3 regions of the Streptomyces sp. HUAS MG56 genome follow, and region 1 is predicted to be linked to each of the others. Evidence: riboswitches for the same ligand, from Rfam matches in the RefSeq annotation. Region 1 holds a riboswitch; each other region holds the start of a gene.
The links. A riboswitch is a leader RNA that binds a small molecule or an ion and turns the genes downstream of it on or off. The one in region 1 is predicted to bind cyclic di-AMP.

Region 1 (3,623 bases):
GATTCGTACGGTGCCATGTGTGCCTTACCTCCGTCGTCGGCGGCGGCTTTCCTCACGCTGGTCCACCCTGAGCCGCCATTCTCACCCGAATCGGTGAGGAGTGGTGATGTCCGTGTTCCCCATCTCACCAAATCGGCCATGAGGAAGCGTCAGACCACGGAGCCAACTCCGTGTACGCCTGCGGTATGACACGTAGGGGCGGCGACCACCGGGACCCCTAGGGGCCGGGCCCGGTCGCACGGATGCCGAAGGGCGCCGTACGGCCGTGTGCCATATCGCGGACACGTCAGCCACTGTCAGCGGGGACGAGCCGGTACGCCGTCGCGGGCCGGCACGCCGTCGTGGGTGGCCCGGGGCCTCAGCCCGCGCGGTGCACCACCGCGTCGCACAGCTCCACCAGAGCCGCCTTGGCGTCGCAGTCCCGCAGCGGCGACAGCGCGGCCCGGGCCTCCTCGGCATAACGCACGGTGTCGCGGCGGGCCTGCTCCAGCGCGGGGTGCGCACGCAGCGCGGTCAGGGCCTCGGCGTGCCGGGCGTCGTCGGTGAGGTCGGAGTCCAACAGCTCGCACAGCGCGAGGTCCTCGGGCAGCCCCAGCCGGGCCGCGCGCTCGCGCAGCCGGAGCACGGGCAGCGTCGGGATGCCCTCGCGCAGGTCGGTGCCCGGGGTCTTGCCGGACTCGTGCGAGTCGGAGGCGATGTCCAGGACGTCGTCGGCGAGCTGGAAGGCGACGCCGAGCCGCTCGCCGTACTGGGTGAGGACGTCGACGACCGTCTCGTCGGCGCCCGACATCATCGCGCCGAACCGGCACGAGACCGCCACCAGCGAGCCGGTCTTGCCGCCGAGCACGTCCAGGTAGTGCTCGACCGGGTCGCGGCCGTCCGAGGGGCCCGCGGTCTCCAGGATCTGGCCCGTGACCAGCCGCTCGAACGCGAGGGCCTGCACCCGGACCGCCTCGGGCCCGAGGTCGGCGAGGATCTGGGAGGCACGGGCGAAGAGGAAGTCGCCGGTGAGGACCGCGACGGAGTTGCCCCAGCGGGTGTTGGCGCTGTCCACACCGCGCCGCACGGCCGCCTCGTCCATGACGTCGTCGTGGTACAGCGTGGCGAGGTGGGTCAGCTCCACGACGACGGCCGACGGCACGATGCCCGGCGCGTAGCGGTCGCCGAACTGCGCCGCGAGCATCACGAGCAGCGGCCGGAACCGCTTCCCGCCGGCCCGTACGAGGTGCTGCGCGGCCTCCGTGATGAACGGGACCTCGCTCTTGGTGGCCTCGAGCAAGCCTTCCTCGACAGCCGCCAATCCGGCCTGGACATCGGCTTCGAGAGCCTGGTCCCGCACGCTCAGCCCGAACGGCCCGACGACGGTCACGAGGGGTCTCCTGTCTGCTGGTGTCTGCTGGCGATTACACGGTTTGTCGATAGGTCGCTGCCATCACTCAAGTCAGCGTATCCGGTCCTGTTTCGATCACCGATAGCGCCCACCGGTCCGGCCCGGGCGCTATTGGATCATGGCCGCTTTGTTTTCGATCAGATGGTAAGAACGGACATTCATCGACTTAACAGGACACCTTGCGCTTTGTCGCGAACCGAGGGGCGAGCGGAGTAATGGCTCCACCCTCACCCGCGGGCCATCTCACACCCACCCCTCACTCCACCCCTCACCCACCCCCCTTTCCACGTCCCCCTTCGCGACCGGCGCCACTCCGAGCGCGAGTCCCTGAAATCCGCTATGTCCCCTTTATGACTATTTGATACTTCGTGAGTTGGGTCACGGACGCCCATGTCCGCACACCGGCCGCCGAACCGCCCGTTCTCCTTGCCCGGCGCGCGAGTTGAGGGTTGACAACCGCAAAGGATCAAGTACCACATAGGGGGCAGTTCAAGGTCAAACAGGACGTTGTGTGATTCCGGCACTTGTTCCCGACATGTGCTCTCGCATACGTTCCGGCTCGCTGGGCGGACGCCGAATCCTGCCGCCGCCCGCACAACCATCCGCGAACCCATTCGTACGGCAGGAGCGGGGGACCCAGGTAAGTCGCCGGACCGGTCGGCACACGTCGCACCGGAACGGCTAGGGGTGAAGCCGCGCCTTCTCGCGAAGGCACGGCCGGGCACCTCCCCGCCCGAACCCGACAGCTCACCTCGCAGGCGCCGGAGAGGAACTCCCCATGTCTGCTGCCGCTCAGCACAGCCGTACCCGCACCAGCCGTCTCATGCGCACCCTCGCCGTCGCCGGCACCGGTGCCGCCGTCCTCGCGATGCCGCTCATCGGCGCCACCAGCGCCTCCGCCGCCACCAGCACGCCCTCGACGGCCGCCGCGACCACGTCCCTCGTCCACACGTCCGGGTACACGAACACCCTCGACGGCTGGATCCGCGAGTCCCTCTCGATCATGGCCCAGAAGGGCATCCCCGGCTCCTACAACGGCATCTTCCGCAACATCATGCGGGAGTCCTCCGGCAACCCGCTGGCCATCAACAACTGGGACTCCAACGCCGCCGCCGGCATCCCGTCCAAGGGCCTGCTCCAGGTCATCGACCCGACCTTCCGGGCCTACCACGTGACCGGCACCGCGTTCGACCCGTACGACCCGGTCGCGAACATCACCGCGGCCTGCAACTACGCCGCCGCGCGCTACGGCTCGATCGACAACGTCCACAGCGCGTACTGAGACACCGGTCAGCCGGTCAGCCGGTCAGCCGGTCGGAAACAGTCTTTCGAGGACGACGGCGACGCCGTCGTCCTCGTTCGACATGGTGATCTCGTCGGCCAACGCCTTCAGTTCGGGATGCGCGCCGGCCATGGCGACCCCGTGCCCGGCCCAGTCGAACATCGGGATGTCGTTGGGCATGTCCCCGAAGGCCAGCGCCTGTCGGGCACCGACGCCGAGCCGCTCCGCGGCGAGCGCCAGCCCGGTCGCCTTGGTCACCCCGGACGGCTGGAGCTCCACGGTCCCCGGCCCCGACATGGTGACCGTCGCGAGCGAACCCACCACCGCGCGCGCGACGGCCGCCAACTCGTCGTCGGACAGGGCGGCATGGCGCAGCAGCACCTTGCTGATGGGCTTGTGCCACAGGTCGTCGCGCCGGTCGACCCGCACCGAGGGCAGGGTCGGGTGCGGCATCCGGTAGCCGGGCTCGATGAGCGTGAGCCCGTCGACGCCGTCCTGGTCGACGGCCGCGTAGACCTGCCCCACCTCGGCCTCGATCTTGCCGAGCGCCTCCTCGGCCAGTTCCCGGTGCAGCCGGACCGACCAGAGCAGGCGCCCGCTCCCGGCGTCGTAGACCTGCGCGCCCTGTCCGCACACCGCGAGCCCCGCGCAGCCGAGGCGCGCGAGCAGCGGCCGTACCCGAGGGGCCGGACGGCCCGTCACCACCAGATGCCGGGCACCGGCCCGCGCCGCCCGCGCGAGCGCGGCGAGCGACCGGTCGGAGACCGTGTCGTCGCCCCGCAGCAGCGTGCCGTCCAGGTCAGTGGCGATCAGTGCGTATGCGGCTGCCATGATCAGAGAATACGGACGCGGGGCCTGTCCGACTCACCTTGCCGTACTGCGTACTTACGTGCTCATCACCCCCAAGTGGCGCCCGCCGTCGGCCTGATGACACCGTCGGGGTCCCCTGTA
Region 2 (3,623 bases), 1.3 Mb from region 1:
CGGCCCCGCCCGGAACACGGAAACACCGAAGCCGCGTCGCCCTTTCCGGGGCGGCGCGGCTTCGCCGTTTGGCACGGTCTTCCACAATGCGTGAACACACCTGAATTCAGGCAGCAAGAATACACCGCCACCGAATTACTCTTCTTTGTATACGGCGCTCGTGTTAATGACGCAGGCCGGTCATGTTTACGGCGTGTTGCGAAGTCCTCACACCCTCGCCGCCGGCAGAAAAGCGAAGCCGGTGCGCGGCCGTCGCGCGCTCGCCGTGCAGAGCCGTGAGCGCCCGCGCGCGCTCGCCGTCGCCGCGCGCCACCGCGTCCACGATCGCGCCGTGCTCCGCCCAGGACTCGACCGGGGTCGGCAGCGCCTCCACCGCGTACATCCAGGCGATCTTGTGGCGCAACTGGGTCAGCATCGAGGTCAGCGAGGGGCTCGCGCAGGCCTGGGCGAGCGTCTCGTGGAACCAGCCGCCCAGTGACCGAAGATCCTCGCTGCTGCCCCGCCTGGCCCGCTCCTGGCCCAGTCTGACCAGGCCGCGCAGCACCTTCAGATGTGCCTCCGTGCGCCGCTGCGCGGCCCGGGCGGCGCCGAGCGGCTCCAGGAGCATCCGCATCTCCAGCAGGTCGGCCGCCTCCTGCTCGGTCGGCTCGGCCACGCACGCGCCCGCGTGCCGGCGCGTCACCACGAAGCCCTCCGCCTCCAGCGTGCGCAGGGCCTCGCGGACGGGGACGCGCGAGACGCCGTAGCGGCGGGCCAGGACTTCCTCGGTGAGGCGGCTGCCGCGCTCGTGGACACCGGCGACGATGTCGTCCCGGATCGCCGTGCATACCGAGTGCGCCGGAATACGCATGACCGACCTCCGCCTTAATCCCCGTGACACGTCGACGATGGACGCGTGTTCCGTGACTCTATTGCAATGAGCCAGAATTTCCGACGGCGGGCCGGAATCCATGGATATTTTTTGGACAGCGACTCCCGTAAGCGCACCGGGGACACCGTGGAAAAACGACGAAAGCCCCGGCTCGGTGAGCCGGGGCTTCGGATGCCGTGTCTCGTGCGCCGTGCGCGTCAGACGTTCACGCCGTGCTCGCGGAGGTAGGCGACCGGGTCGACGTCCGAGCCGTAGTCGGGGGTCGTACGGGCCTCGAAGTGCAGGTGCGGTCCGGTGACGTTGCCGGTCGCGCCGGACAGGCCTATCTGCTCGCCCGGGGTGACCTGTTGGCCCACCGTGACGCCGATGGACGACAGGTGGCCGTACTGGGTGTACATGCCGTCGGCCATCCGGATCACGATCTGGTTGCCGTACGCGCCGCCCCAGCCGGTGGAGACGACGGTGCCGGAGCCGACCGCGTGGACGGGCGTGCCGCTGGCCGCGTGGAAGTCGATGCCGGTGTGGGAGCCGGAGGACCACAGGGAACTGCTGGCCTTGTAGCCCGTGGAGACGTACGAGTCCGTGATCGGGGCGACGAAGCGGTTCAGCCGCTCGCGCTCCGCCTCGCGTGCGGCGCGGGCCTTGGTCTCGTGGATCTCCTGGGCCCGCCGGGCCGCGGCCTCCTCGGCCGCCTTCTGCGCGGCGGCCTGCCGCTGGGCGGCTGCCTGCGCGTCGATCTGCTCGGCGATGTCGTCGCCCACGCTGATCACCGGGGTGAGGCCGGTCTGCTCGACGGAGTTCTGGGCGGCGGACGCGGGGGAGGCCGCGAGGGTGCCGATGACACCGGTGGTGAGGGCCGCGACGCCGGCCGCCTGAGCGGCGGTGCGCGTGACCCGGCCGGGCTTGCGGTGCTTCCCGGTGGCGCACATGAACGCCATGGAGTGGCTGGTCCTTTCCTTCCCTCTCGCCTACCGGGTTAGCTGACGGGTTCGGAGCAGGAAGGTCTCCTACGGCCCCCACGCGCACGCGTGGGCGTCCGATTCACCCCAGGGGACGTTGTGGGTCCCCGGCTCCCCTGGCTCGCGCCGTACGGGGACTCGGCGATGGCTGTCCGGTGCCGCGGGTGCGGCGCACTGCCTGACGAACAGCCCGGACGACGCTAGGCGGGCCTGCCGCCGGTCCCCAAACCGAACCGGGCTTTTGTAGCGCATCCCACAGGGCAGACAGGCAACCTCCGTCCCAAATCGGGCATCTGGGGAAGGGCGCGGAACGACGAGGGGCCCTGACGGCCCGTAGGCGGTCAGGGCCCCACGCGGGCGTGCCCTACTCGGCCGCGACCACGCTGACTTCGCCGATGCCGAGAGCCTCCACCGGCGCCTTGATCTGCGAGGCGTCACCGACGAGGACGGTCACCAGGCCGTCCACCGGGAAGGCGTTCACGACGGCGGCCGTGGCCTCCACCGTGCCCGTGGCGGCCAGCTGCCGGTACAGCGTCGCCTGGAAGTCGTCGGGCAGATGCTGCTCGACCTGGTCGGCCAGCGTGCTCGCGACGGCCGCCGCCGTCTCGTACTTGAGCGGCGCGACCCCGACGAGGTTCTGGACGGCCACGTCCCGCTCGGCGTCGGTCAGTCCCTCCGCCGCGAGGGTGCGCAGCACCGTCCACAGGTCGTCCAGCGCGGGGCCGGTGTTCGGCGTGTCCACCGAGCCGCTGATGGCGAGCAGGGAGGCACCCGTGCCGTCCGCGGCGGACCGCAGGACCTGGCCGAAGGCACGCACACCGTAGGTGTAGCCCTTCTCCTCGCGCAGGACGCGGTCCAGGCGGGAGGTGAGGGTGCCGCCCAGGCAGTACGTGCCGAGCACCTGCGCGGGCCACACGCGGTCGTGCCGGTCGGGGCCCACGCGGCCGATCAGCAGCTGCGTCTGGACCGCACCGGGCCGGTCCACGATGACCACGCGGCCGGTGTCGTCGGCGCTCACGGCCGGCACGGGCCGGGGCTGCCCCGGGGTACCGCTCCAGGCACCCAGGGTGTCGCCGAGCAGGGCGTCCAGGTCGATGCCGGTGAAGTCGCCGACCACGACCGTGGTGGCCGTCGAGGGGCGCACATGGCGGTCGTAGAAGGCGCGTACGGCGGCCGCGTCGATCTTCTCGACCGTCTCCTCGGTGCCCTGGCGCGGACGCGACATGCGCGAGGTGGCCGGGAACAGCTCCTTGGACAGCTCCTTGGCGGCCCGGCGGGTGGGGTTGGCCAGCTCGTGCGGGATCTCGTCCAGGCGGTTGCGGACCAGCCGCTCGACCTCGCTCTCGGCGAACGCGGGCGCGCGCAGGGCGTCGGCGAGCAGGCCGAGGCCCTTGGCGAGGCGGGAGGCGGGCACCTCCAGGCTGATGCGGACACCGGAGTGGTCGGCGTGCGCGTCGAGCGTGGCACCCGCGCGCTCCAGCTCGGCCGCGAACTCCTCGGCGGAGTGCTGGTCGGTGCCCTCGGAGAAGGCCCGCGCCATGATCGTGGCGACGCCGTCCAGACCGGCCGGCTCGGCGTCCAGGGGCGCGTCGAGCAGCACCTCGACGGCGACGACCTGCTGGCCGGGGCGGTGGCAGCGCAGCACCGTCAGGCCGTTGTCGAGCGCCGCGCGCTCGGGGGCCGGGAACGCCCACGGCTTGGCCTCGCCGGGCCGCGGCTGAGGGTGGAAGTCCATGCTGGCGAGCTGCTCGGTCACTTGGCCGTCTCCTCGTTCTCGTTGCCGGCCTCTACGG
Region 3 (3,623 bases), 850 kb from region 1:
CCTCCTGCAGCCCGCCCTCGTAGGTGTCGCGGGAGACCAGGTTGTAGTGCGGCTGGAGGGCGACGTACCGGGCCAGGCCCTCGCGCGCGGAGAAGTCGAGGGACTCCTGCAGCCGCTCGGCGCTGATGTTGGAGGCGGCGATGTGCCGGACCTTGCCCGCCTTGACCAGCTCGTCGAGGGCGCCGATGATCTCCTCGACCGGGACCTCAGGCCTGTCGAAGTGGGTGTAGTAGAGGTCGATGTAGTCGGTGTCCAGGCGGTGCAGGGAGGCGTCGGCGGCGGCCTTGATGTTGGCGGCGGACAGACCCTGGTACTCGGGGTGCTGGCTGACCTTGGTGGCGATGACGACATCGGAGCGGTTGCCGCGGGCCTTGACCCACTTGCCGATGATCGTCTCCGACTCACCGCCCTTGTTGCCCTCGATCCAGGCGGTGTAGGCGTCGGCGGTGTCGATGAAGTTGCCGCCGGCCGCCGCGTAGGCGTCGAGCACGGCGAAGGAGGTCTCCTCGTCGGCGGTCCAGCCGAAGACGTTGCCGCCGAGGGAGAGGGGGAAGACCTGGAGATCCGAACTGCCGAGTGTGCGCAAGGAAGTCATGCTTCACGTCAACGCCGGCGACGGATGATCTCATTCCGCCACCGGCGCCACGATCACCCGGAAGGTCGGACGGGTCAGGGGTTGAGGCCCTTGTCCCGCAGCCACGGCGCCGGGTCGATGGCGGTGGCCTGGCCGTTCGGGTGGACCTCCAGGTGCAGGTGCGGGCCGGTGACGTTGCCGGTGGCGCCGACCCGGCCGATGACGTCGCCGGTCGAGACCTTCTGGCCGACCGAGACGCCGATCGAGGACTGGTGGCAGAACCACAGCTCGGTGCCGTCGTCCAGGGTCAGGACGGTGCGGTAGCCGTAGGCACCGGCCCAGCCGGCCTGGGTGACGGTGCCGCCGTGGACGGCCTTGATGAGGGTGCCGGTGGGGGCGGCGAAGTCGAGACCGGTGTGGTAGCCGGAGGACCACATCGCGCCGGGCTGACCGAAGGTGCCGGTGATCGTGTACGACACGACGGGCAGCGTGTACTGCTTGGCCAGCTCGGCCAGGCGCTTGGCCTCAGCGGCCTTCGCGGCGTCGGCCTCCGCCGTGGCCTTGGCGGCCGTGGCCTTGGCGGCGGCGTCCTTCTCGGCCTTGGCGGCCGCGTCGGCGGTCTGCTGCTCGGCGGTGGCGAGCCTGGCGGCGGTGGCCCGGCTGTCGGCCTTGCTCCGCTGCTGCTCGGCCTGGGCCATGATCCGGTTGCGCAGGGCCTCGCCGGCGTCGCCGTTGCTGCCGCTCTCGGTGTGCATGCCGACGTCGGAGAGCCCGGTGGCGGTGGTGGACTTCGGTGCCTCGGTGGAGCCGCCCTCGAAGAGGTGGCTCACGGAGTCCGGCAGGGAGATGGAGACCGGCGGCTTGCCGGTGTGGGCGCTGGCCATGCCGCCCGCGCCGACGGCGGCGACGACGCCGACGCCGAGGACGGTGGAGCTGCGGGCGAAGCCGCTGCGCTGCTTGGCGACCCGGTGCCGGCCGCGGACCCGGTCGACGGAGTCCTCGGTGGGGTTCCACTCCTCCCACGTGCCCTCTTCGGCGTGGTAGGAGCCGTAGCCGAAGGGTTCGGGCTCGTCGGACGCCGGTATGGACGGGGCTTCGGGGGCAAGCCGGTTGGACGCCACGCGGGCGTACTCCTTTCCTTCCGTCGCCTACCGGGTTAGCTGACGGGTTCGGAGCAGGAAGGTCTCCTACGCGCGTATACCGGGCGTGGACTCAGTGAGTTCACGTCGGCGTCCGCGTGATTCACCCCAAGGTGGTGGTTCCCCGGTTCCCTCGCGGGATTCGGCGCGTGCGCACGGAGCCGCCTCTTGTGACGGCTGGGACGACCGCGCTGCGTTATCGAACGTTAATAGACCCGCGAGGCACTTTCCAAGCCGTTCGGCTTGATCGTTAATGCTTTCCGGCCGGACACATACGCCAATACCAAATCAAATCGGTCGAGTTGGCCACGGTTCAGGGGTCTCGGCGTTTTTGATGGTGTCTCAGATGTTATGCGGACGGCGGTCGCTCGGTCACCGTCGGTGAAGGCGTCGTGATCGCGGGCCCCGGAATCACCGGGCAGCGGGCCCCGCGATCAAGCGGTGTGCGAGCACCCCTTCGCATGGGGTACTCTTGAGACACAACGACGCGGGGTGGAGCAGCTCGGTAGCTCGCTGGGCTCATAACCCAGAGGTCGCAGGTTCAAATCCTGTCCCCGCTACTGAAGACTCAGGGCCCGGAATCCAGTGGATTCCGGGCCCTGAGTGTTTCGCGCCCCCGAAGGGGCGCGGCGGCTCACCGCACCAGATGCCCGTTCGGCGCCTTGGCCCGCGCCTCGTACTCCGGCAGTACGACCACCTCGGCCCCGGCCTGCGCCAGAACCCCGCTCCCGTCGGCCGCCTCCACGAACGTGTCCGGCTCGCGCCACGCCGTCACCACCCTGCGCACTCCCGCCCGCAGGATCAGCTCGGCGCACGGCGCGGGCCGGGACGCGCGGCGGGCGCACGGCTCCAGGCTGCTGTAGACCGTGGCGGCGGCCAGCCGCGGGTCGGCCGGGTCGATCTTGGCCAGCGCCGCCTCCTCCGCGTGGACCACCGGGTCGCCCCCCTCGCGCGAGTGGCCGCGCGCCAGCTCCGTGCCGTCGGCCGCGACGACCACCGCGCCGACGCTGAACGCCGTCTTCGAGGGCGGGCACAGCGCGGCGAGTTCGCAGGCGATGCGCAGCCAGTGGCGGTCGGCGGCGACCGGGGCGGCTCCGGTGCCGGGGGCGGTGGGCTCGTAGCGCATGAGGACGACGTCCTCGATCCGGCGGGTCTCGGTGAGGCGGAGGCGGCCGGCCTGGTACCCGCCCGGGCCGAACAGGCGCGGGGCGGCCGGGTCACCGACGAGGAGCGGGGCGAGGACCAGCTGGAGTTCGTCGGCGAGGCCCTGCTGGAGGAGCTGGGTGTGGACAGTGCCGCCGCCCTCGACCATCAGGCGCCGCACGCCGTGCACGACGTACAGGTGCTCCAGGAGCGCCGGCCAGTCGAGGCCGGGGCCGAGCGGGACGACCTCGGCGCTGTCGCCGAGGAGCCGTGCGGCGCGCTCGGCACCGGCGTCGGTCGTGTAGACGACCTTCGCGCCGCCGGTGTGCCAGAACCTCGCGGCCGGGTCGAGGTCGCCGGAGGCGGTGACGGTCACCTTGAGGGGGTATGCGGGCTTGCCCTCCGCGACCCGGGCCGCGCGGCGCTCGGCCGAGTTGACCAGCAGTCGCGGGTTGTCCGCGCGGATCGTGCCGGCCCCCACGAGGATGGCGTCGGACGCGGCCCGCACCTCGTCGACCCGGTCGAAGTCGGCCGGGCCGGACAGCAGCAGGCGCTCGGGGCCGGTGTCGTCCAGGTAGCCGTCGAGCGAGACGGCGGCGGACAGCAGCACATACGGGTACGACATCGGGCGCACTCTCCCTGCGAGGTCTGCGAGGTCTGCGGAGTCCGGGTCCGCGAAGCCGGGATCTTGGTTCAAGTTTGAAACAAACCTACACTGGCCGCATGACGACCCGCTGGCTCAGCCCCGAGGAGCAGCGCGCCTGGCG

Region 2: it holds a riboswitch for cyclic di-AMP, as region 1 does, so the genes downstream of both, AC4OXY_RS34645 (M23 family metallopeptidase) here and AC4OXY_RS28955 (transglycosylase SLT domain-containing protein) in region 1, are expected to answer to the same signal.
Region 3: it holds a riboswitch for cyclic di-AMP, as region 1 does, so the genes downstream of both, AC4OXY_RS24925 (M23 family metallopeptidase) here and AC4OXY_RS28955 (transglycosylase SLT domain-containing protein) in region 1, are expected to answer to the same signal.

What each region holds. Positions count from the first base shown of each region.
Region 1 covers NZ_CM178722.1:6,122,180-6,125,802, reverse strand. The annotation lists gene AC4OXY_RS28965 (LolA family protein) at 1-17, opposite strand, end outside; gene AC4OXY_RS28960 (polyprenyl synthetase family protein) at 359-1,369, opposite strand; cyclic di-AMP (ydaO/yuaA leader) riboswitch at 1,984-2,164, shown strand; gene AC4OXY_RS28955 (transglycosylase SLT domain-containing protein) at 2,169-2,672, shown strand; gene AC4OXY_RS28950 (HAD family hydrolase) at 2,697-3,503, opposite strand.
Region 2 covers NZ_CM178722.1:7,375,709-7,379,331, reverse strand. The annotation lists gene AC4OXY_RS34650 (GntR family transcriptional regulator) at 164-850, opposite strand; gene AC4OXY_RS34645 (M23 family metallopeptidase) at 1,069-1,809, opposite strand; cyclic di-AMP (ydaO/yuaA leader) riboswitch at 1,822-1,984, opposite strand; gene AC4OXY_RS34640 (M16 family metallopeptidase) at 2,195-3,565, opposite strand; gene AC4OXY_RS34635 (M16 family metallopeptidase) at 3,583-3,623, opposite strand, start outside.
Region 3 covers NZ_CM178722.1:5,268,388-5,272,010, forward strand. The annotation lists gene AC4OXY_RS24920 (aldo/keto reductase) at 1-595, opposite strand, end outside; gene AC4OXY_RS24925 (M23 family metallopeptidase) at 670-1,695, opposite strand; cyclic di-AMP (ydaO/yuaA leader) riboswitch at 1,705-1,871, opposite strand; tRNA gene AC4OXY_RS24930 (tRNA-Met) at 2,200-2,273, shown strand; gene AC4OXY_RS24935 (dihydrofolate reductase family protein) at 2,348-3,481, opposite strand; gene AC4OXY_RS24940 (MarR family winged helix-turn-helix transcriptional regulator) at 3,580-3,623, shown strand, end outside.